DNA from 2 places in the Bacillus sp. MN7755 genome. Region 1 is predicted to be linked to the other one. Evidence: riboswitches for the same ligand, from Rfam matches in the RefSeq annotation. Region 1 holds a riboswitch; the other holds the start of a gene.

Region 1 (3,776 bases):
TGAAGTAAGAGTAGAAGCACTCGTGCAAGATGTAACGGCTGAGGAATTAGAAGAGCTTGTTACAAATGTTGATGTAATCATTGATGCAACTGATAATTTCGAAACGCGTTTCATTGTAAATGATATAGCGCAAAAATATTCTATTCCATGGATTTACGGGGCTTGTGTAGGGAGTTACGGACTTTCTTACACAATTCTTCCTAGTAAAACACCATGTTTATCATGTTTATTACAATCGATTCCGCTTGGCGGTGCGACATGTGATACAGCGGGCATTATATCACCTGCTGTATCTCTCGTCGTTTCTCATCAAGTAACGGAAGCTCTTAAACTATTAGTGGAAGATTACGAATCACTTCGAGAGGGACTTGCGTCGTTTGATGTATGGAAGAATGAATATTCATGTATGAATGTGCAAAAGCTTCGTAAACACAATTGTCCTTCATGCGGGGAGAATGCATTATATCCGTATTTAAATAAAGAAAATACATCGAAAACAGCAGTTTTATGCGGACGAAATACAGTTCAAATTAGACCACCTCATAAAGGGGAAATGGATTTTGAACAATATAAGGGGCTGCTGGAAGGTCGCGTTACGGCTTTAAATGTAAATCCATATTTACTATCATTTTCTGTTGAAGAAAAGAGATTAGTTGCCTTCAAAGATGGTCGTGTACTTGTACATGGAACGAAAGATATAAGCGAAGCAAAGACGATTTATCATCGCTATTTTGGTTAGAAAAGGATGAGTGGGATGAAAGTGAATAAAGCTTTAACAATTGCAGGATCTGATAGCGGAGGCGGTGCTGGCATTCAAGCGGATTTAAAAACATTCCAAGAGCTTGGTGTATATGGGATGACGGCTATTACGGCAATTACTGCTCAAAACACGCTTGGCGTTCAAGGGGTATATCCTGTTCCATTAGAAGGTATTACGGAACAGCTGAATTCTATTGGTACGGATTTAACACCAGATGCTGTGAAACTAGGAATGTTATTTAGTAGTGAAATCATTCAAATTGTAGCAGAACATATTAATAAATTTGGCTGGAATAATATTGTGCTAGACCCTGTTATGATTGCTAAGGGTGGAGCATCATTATTACAACAAGAAGCAGTACAAGCATTAAAGGAATATTTATTACCAGTAGCAACTGTTATAACACCGAATGTTCCGGAAGCAGAAGTGTTAACTGGGCTGGAAATTCATAACGTTGAAGATAGTAAAGAGGCTGCAAAAGTACTTCATGAATTAGGTGCGAAATATGTACTCATGAAGGGCGGACATGCAGAATATCAAGGTAATGAAGTAATTGATTTACTCTTTGATGGAGAAGAGTTTATTGAATTTAGAAGTGAGAGAATTCCTTCAAAGCAAACGCACGGAAGCGGCTGTACATTTGCGTCAGCAGTTACAGCTGGACTTGCGAAAGGATACTCGATGGAAGAGGCAGTTCAAGAGGCTAAACAATTTATTAGTATAGCAATTGAAGAACCGTTGAATATTGGAAGTGGTCATGGACCGACGAATCACTTTGCATACAAATTGAATAAAGCATAAGCATGAATAATAGAAAAGTCAGTTTTATAACTGGCTTTTTTTCTGTTTACTTTTTCCAAATACAGGAGTAATATATCAGCCAGAATACATTTTTGTAATACGCTGAGTCCAATTCTATGGAGCGGAGGAACCAATTTGTGCAGTGTCACTAGGGGTGAATCTTTCAATTTTGAAAGTAGGGCTACTCTCAAAGTCCGAATCCGACAGCTAACTTCGTAAGCGTCTTGAGAGAGGACGGTGCCATGATGGATACATCACTTCATCGATCTGATTAGTATAGGGGAATATCAATCTATGTTTGAGTTCTTTTATGCTAAGGAGGATGAGGTATATGGAACTAACACTTATTTGTGTTGGAGAAGAAAGCAAGGTAAATAGTTTAATAGATTTAGTAGCTTTTCAACATGAGTTAATTATTTTTACAGCAAATGAAGAGATAGCGGCTGAAGTTAGGAATTGTGGATTTGATTGGACGTATAGTTGTAGTAAGAAGCAGGATTTTACTAGTATTTGTGAGTGTATTAAGAAGGTGATTCTGCTAGGGGATGAGCTTCCGATCGTTAGCTTCTTCACAGAACACATTCGTTTTTCTTTCCAAGCGCCTATTACTGTTGTTACAAGGAATAAACGATATCCAGCGAGGCTCTATGAAACAATTGGAGCTACATTTGTCGTGTTTACGAATTGTGATAATATTTCTTTTTTATGTTTTGAATAAGGCGGGGGAGAAGAAAATGAAGGTGTTATTACTAGGAGATATAGCGAATCGTTGGGCGGTATCGGTAGAGAGAGTTCAAGAATTGGTGGTGCTCGATCCTATTTTTCCAAGGCCCTATATCATATTACCATCAAAAGACGCTTTATATTTAAAATCAGATGTTATCGAATATGAGCAGCTACACGCAGAGTTGTCACAAGTTTATATTCGCGGGAGAAATTTACGTGCTTTTTTACGAGGGGAATAAATAGTGAATAAAAAAGAGCGAATGCTAAGTGCAACAAGCTATGCACTTCATGTCATTCGCTCTTTTTATTTCGTATTTAAAAGGTTATTTCTGTGAAAAAGAAAGAAAAGACGAGAAAACAGATGAAAGAATATTAATAACACTAAATGTAAGCGTTTAAACAGATGGATATTTTCTTATTTTCAGTAATTTGCCTCTTTACAAGTTAAATATAGAGGAGTATATTTACTCTCATAAATCATTCATGAAATTTCCAAAAAAACCTAAAATCGCTGAGTTCCAGAAATGGAGCGGGGGAACCAATTTTGTGCATCGTCACTTGGGGTGAATCTTTCAGTTTTGAAAGTAGGGCTACTCTTTAGGCCCGAATCCGACAGCTAACCTCGTAAGCGTTTAGAGAGGAGGTTTACTTTGTGTTGTTCATTTCGAACACTAAGTAGAGCTTAGTGTTCTTTTTTTGATAATTAAATGGTAAATTTTTACAAAGAGGAGAGAGGTAACTATGTTAGATGTGGTAATGATCGGGATTTTTGTTGTGTTAGTTGCATCGATGGCAAGTCTTGCAAGTTGGTCAGATAAAGTTGTGAAAGAAGAGAAGCAATCATGATGATTGCCTTATCGGTTATTGTTGCAGCAATTACGGTGTACTTAGTGTATGCATTATTAAATCCGGAGAAGTTTTAATTAGGGGGAATCATTCATTATGATTTGGGTTGCAGTCGTTATTACAATGCTATTGTTTATTCTTGTGGCAAAGCCAACGGGAATTTATTTAGAGAAAGCCTTTCAAGGTAGTAAAAAGCTAGATAAAGTATTCGGGCCTTTTGAAAAACTTATTTTTAAAATTACGGGTGTAAAAGAATACAATCAAACGTGGAAACAGTACGCATTATCATTAGTTTTATTAAATGGATTTATGATTGTTGTCGTATATTTCATTTTCAGATTACAAGGAGTATTGCCATTAAATCCAGCACACATTGAAGGAATGGAACCTACGCTCGCTTTTAATACAGCAATTAGTTTTATGGCTGATACAAACTTACAGCATTATAGCGGTGAAAATGGTTTATCTTATTTATCACAATTAATTGGAATTACATTCTTAATGTTTGCAGCACCGGCAACGACTTTAGCGCTCGTTATGGCATTTATAAGAGGACTGGCTGGAAAAGAACTCGGTAACTTTTTCGTTGATTTTACGAGAGCGTTAACGAGAGTTTTTCTTCCTATCGCATGTATTGCGGCAC
Region 2 (3,776 bases), on a different contig from region 1:
TCTTCCATTTCTCTTCAAATTTCTTTTCCTCTTCTCTGTCAAAAGCAACATATACCGCGATTACTTGATCTGCAGAAAGAGACTTCGCATAGTTCAATGAATTTTCTACTACATGTGTCATACCAGCTACAGGAACGACAATTACATTTCCTTCAATCGGAATAATCCGTTCACAAGTTTTTAAACTTAGTTGGTCTCCTACCGCATCGTAATGCTTCTTAATTCGGTGGAACAAGAAGATAATGGCAGGTAAGAAAATAAGGATTGACCAAACTTGTGCAAATTTAGTTAAAAAGAACATGCTCATTACGATAAAACTAATAACTGCACCAATTAAATTAACCGTTAATCTCAAAGCCCATCCTTCAGGTTTTTCACGAAGCCATTTTAATACCATTCCAGTTTGAGAAAGTGTAAATGGAATAAATACACCTACTGCATATAACGGAATTAAATGTTCTGTTTGCCCTTGGAAAGCTACAATTAAAATAATCGATGCAATTCCAAGTATAATAATACCGTTTGAGTAACCTAGGCGGTCTCCTCTAATCGTAAACATTCTCGGTATAAACTTATCTTTTGCAAGGTTAACTGCTAATAGCGGAAATGCAGAATATCCTGTGTTAGCAGCAAGGATTAATATTAAAGCTGTTGTACCTTGTATGAAATAGTACATGAAATTACGTCCAAATGTTTGTTCAGCAATTTGAGAAACAACTGTTACTTCTTTACTTGGAGTAATTCCGTAATAATAAGCTAAGAAAACAATCCCTGAAAATAACACTGCAAGTAATGCTCCCATTGCAAGCAATGTTTTCGCTGCATTGTTAGGTGCAGGATCCTTAAAGTTTGGAATTGCGTTAGAGATCGCCTCTACACCTGTTAAAGCCGAACTCCCCGATGCAAATGCTCGTAACAGTAAAAACAAACTAATTCCTGCAACCGGCGTTCCAATTGGCGTGTGTAAAGTCGGTGAAACGTGTCCCGTTAAAATATTATATATCCCTACACCAATTAATATAAATAGTGCTAAAACGAATAAATAAACAGGATATGCTAAAACGGAAGCTGATTCCGTTACCCCTCTTAAATTTAAAATAGTAATAAATATAACAAATATAATCGCAATGATTACATTATGTGCATGTAAACTAGGAAAAGCAGATGTTAGCGCATCTGTACCAGCAGACACACTTACCGCAACCGTTAAAATATAATCGACTAATAAAGATCCTCCAGCAATTAAGCCTGGATTCATCCCTAAATTTTCTTTTGATACAACATATGCGCCCCCGCCATGCGGATAAGCAAAAATAATTTGTCGATAAGATAAAATAAGGGCTGTCAATAATACTAATACCCCAACAGCTATCGGAATAGAATACCAATAAGCGATTGCTCCAAGACCTGCTAAAGCAATTAATATTTGCTCTGGACCGTAAGCAACCGATGATAAAGCGTCAGAAGACAAAATTGCTAACGCCTTCGTTTTATTGAGCTTTTGTTCTCCAAGCTCAGTTGATTTTAACGGTCTTCCAATTAAAAATCTTTTAATAGATGAAACCACTGCTGTCCACTCTCCATTAATTTTGTACGAACTTTTCTGCTAGTTACAGCGGATAAACTATTTCTTTAGAAAACAAAAAATGTCTACAAGCCATAACGAAATAGACTTGTAGACATTATATTTTTTGTCGCACAAGCTCCACCTTCCTTCTCAATATAACGCTTACGAGGTTAGCTGTCGGATTCGGGCCTATGAGTAGCCCTACCTTTTTCAAGGATTCACCCCATTGGATTAAGTATTAATCCATAAGAACGGGTCCCCCGCACCATGCGGTTTCAGCGATTTAGAAAATTGAAACTGTGGATTATAATACTCCTTTATTTTCAAAATGTAAACAAAAATTTTGAAAAAGAAAAAATTTAAAATGATTGCGCATAATCCGCCGATAAATATACATAATGAATACTAAAAAATTGATAAAGGAGACCCATATGTCTAAAGAAAAGAAGCCTATTTTTTCCGATTCCTATTTAGATGCGTTAGCAAATGAAATTAATCAATTATACGGTAAACGTGAACAGGAAATAAATTTGACAGATAGAACGAAAAGAAATAAATAATTTGTCATAAAAAAGAAAGCAATACACTTATATATTGCTTTCTTTTTTATTTTTTCATACATCCAATTTTATTGCTGATCTGTTAAAGGTCATTTCTTCATACACTTTCAAATTTTGATATACTGCTTCTAATAATGGTACTTCTATAGAAAATTGTTCTGCTACATCTAGTAAATATCCTTGTAAGTGCTTTCCTTCTATAGACGAACCTTTTTCCATATCCCGCTGCATCGATGACTTCATATCATATGAAATTTTATCAATTGTTTTCATATGTTCCTTGGCAATCTCATCCTTAACTGGTGCCCCAATATATCTCATAATTTGCACACATTCTTCAAATAAGCTTCGGATAAAATCACGTCCACCTTCACTTTCACGGATTGGTCCTATTGGTGCACGCATTAATGTTGTCACACCTGACATTACAGTAATAAATAAATATTTATGCCACATATCTTGCGTAATATTTTCACTTAAAACAAAACTAGATTTCGTATCTGCAAATGCTTTAGAAATATGCTTTATTCTCTCTGGATCTTGAGACTTAATTTCTCCAAATACAAGTCTGTTAGCAGCGCTAGTTTGTACAATTTCTCCTTGATCGTTTAACGTCGTCTCGATAAAGCATAAACCCCCAATTACTTTTTCCTCGCCGAATTCTTTTTGTAATTGTGATAAATGAGCGATACCATTTAACAATGGAATGATTACAGTATTTTCACCTACAAACGGCTTCAAATCTTGAATTGCCTCGTTTAAGTGATACGCTTTTGTTGAAAATAAAATGACATCAAATGGAGAAGTTCTATCTTCTTTCGTTATTAATTTCGGTTGGAAGGAAAAATCCCCATTCACACTTCGGATTACAAGTCCTCTTTCCTCTAATTGTTTTTTCCGTTTACTACGAACAAGAAACGTAACATCTTCTCCCTTTTCAACTAATCGGCCACCAAAAAAGCCTCCGACGCCACCAGCTCCTAGTACTAAAATACGCATACAACATCCCCCTTTTCAAAATATAATTTTATACCTTTTAGTATACATAACATTATACATGTCCCCTACTAAATAAGCTGAATTTTCATTCTTTACATAGTATAAAACAGTGGTTATTTTCAAATGAATTTGGGCATGTTGTTTTTATAGCACATATGGAAAGGAAACAATGTAAATGGAGGCAATACAAACAATCGAGGAAAAAGATGTAACAACAGCTATATTTCAATTTATATTCCCGTTTTCTTTTAAAACTGGATATGAACAAAATATGTTCCCTTTCTTACAGAAAAATGATTTTCGCCCTTTTCGACTCGATCATCTTGAAAATGAAAATACATACTACGGAAAATTTCAAGTTTCACATCAAAATATGGAAGCATACTATCTTTCATTTACAAATAAAATTCTATTTCCTCACTCAGCGCATCAAAAAGGATTACAGCGCTATTCTAAAGACCTTAATTTAAATGGACATTTAATAACAAATCTTATTTCTGTTCCATTCAAGATTCATTCTATTGACATAACACTTTGTCCTTATGAGCTTGGCTTCTTAACCATTCGGACAGAAGTAGAAACAGCTCCAAAAATGTCATTATCAGAAGCAATCGAATTTGCCGCCCGCTTCCGTGTACTTGAAACTAAAA

The links. A riboswitch is a leader RNA that binds a small molecule or an ion and turns the genes downstream of it on or off. The one in region 1 is predicted to bind cyclic di-AMP.
Region 2: another riboswitch for cyclic di-AMP. It lies ahead of ACYVEC_RS27045 (APC family permease); the one in region 1 lies ahead of ACYVEC_RS21865 (hypothetical protein).

What each region holds. Positions count from the first base shown of each region.
Region 1 covers NZ_BTRL01000019.1:12,560-16,335, forward strand. Annotated here, with positions in the region: gene thiF (thiazole biosynthesis adenylyltransferase ThiF) at 1-739, shown strand, start outside; gene thiD (bifunctional hydroxymethylpyrimidine kinase/phosphomethylpyrimidine kinase) at 746-1,561, shown strand; cyclic di-AMP (ydaO/yuaA leader) riboswitch at 1,652-1,799, shown strand; gene ACYVEC_RS21865 (hypothetical protein) at 1,893-2,279, shown strand; gene ACYVEC_RS21870 (hypothetical protein) at 2,296-2,526, shown strand; cyclic di-AMP (ydaO/yuaA leader) riboswitch at 2,787-2,932, shown strand; gene ACYVEC_RS21875 (hypothetical protein) at 3,029-3,133, shown strand; gene kdpF (K(+)-transporting ATPase subunit F) at 3,130-3,210, shown strand; gene kdpA (potassium-transporting ATPase subunit KdpA) at 3,230-3,776, shown strand, end outside.
Region 2 covers NZ_BTRL01000028.1:44,016-47,791, forward strand. Annotated here, with positions in the region: gene ACYVEC_RS27045 (APC family permease) at 1-1,567, opposite strand, end outside; cyclic di-AMP (ydaO/yuaA leader) riboswitch at 1,712-1,858, opposite strand; gene ACYVEC_RS27050 (hypothetical protein) at 1,999-2,127, shown strand; gene panE (2-dehydropantoate 2-reductase) at 2,182-3,126, opposite strand; gene ACYVEC_RS27060 (hypothetical protein) at 3,302-3,776, shown strand, end outside.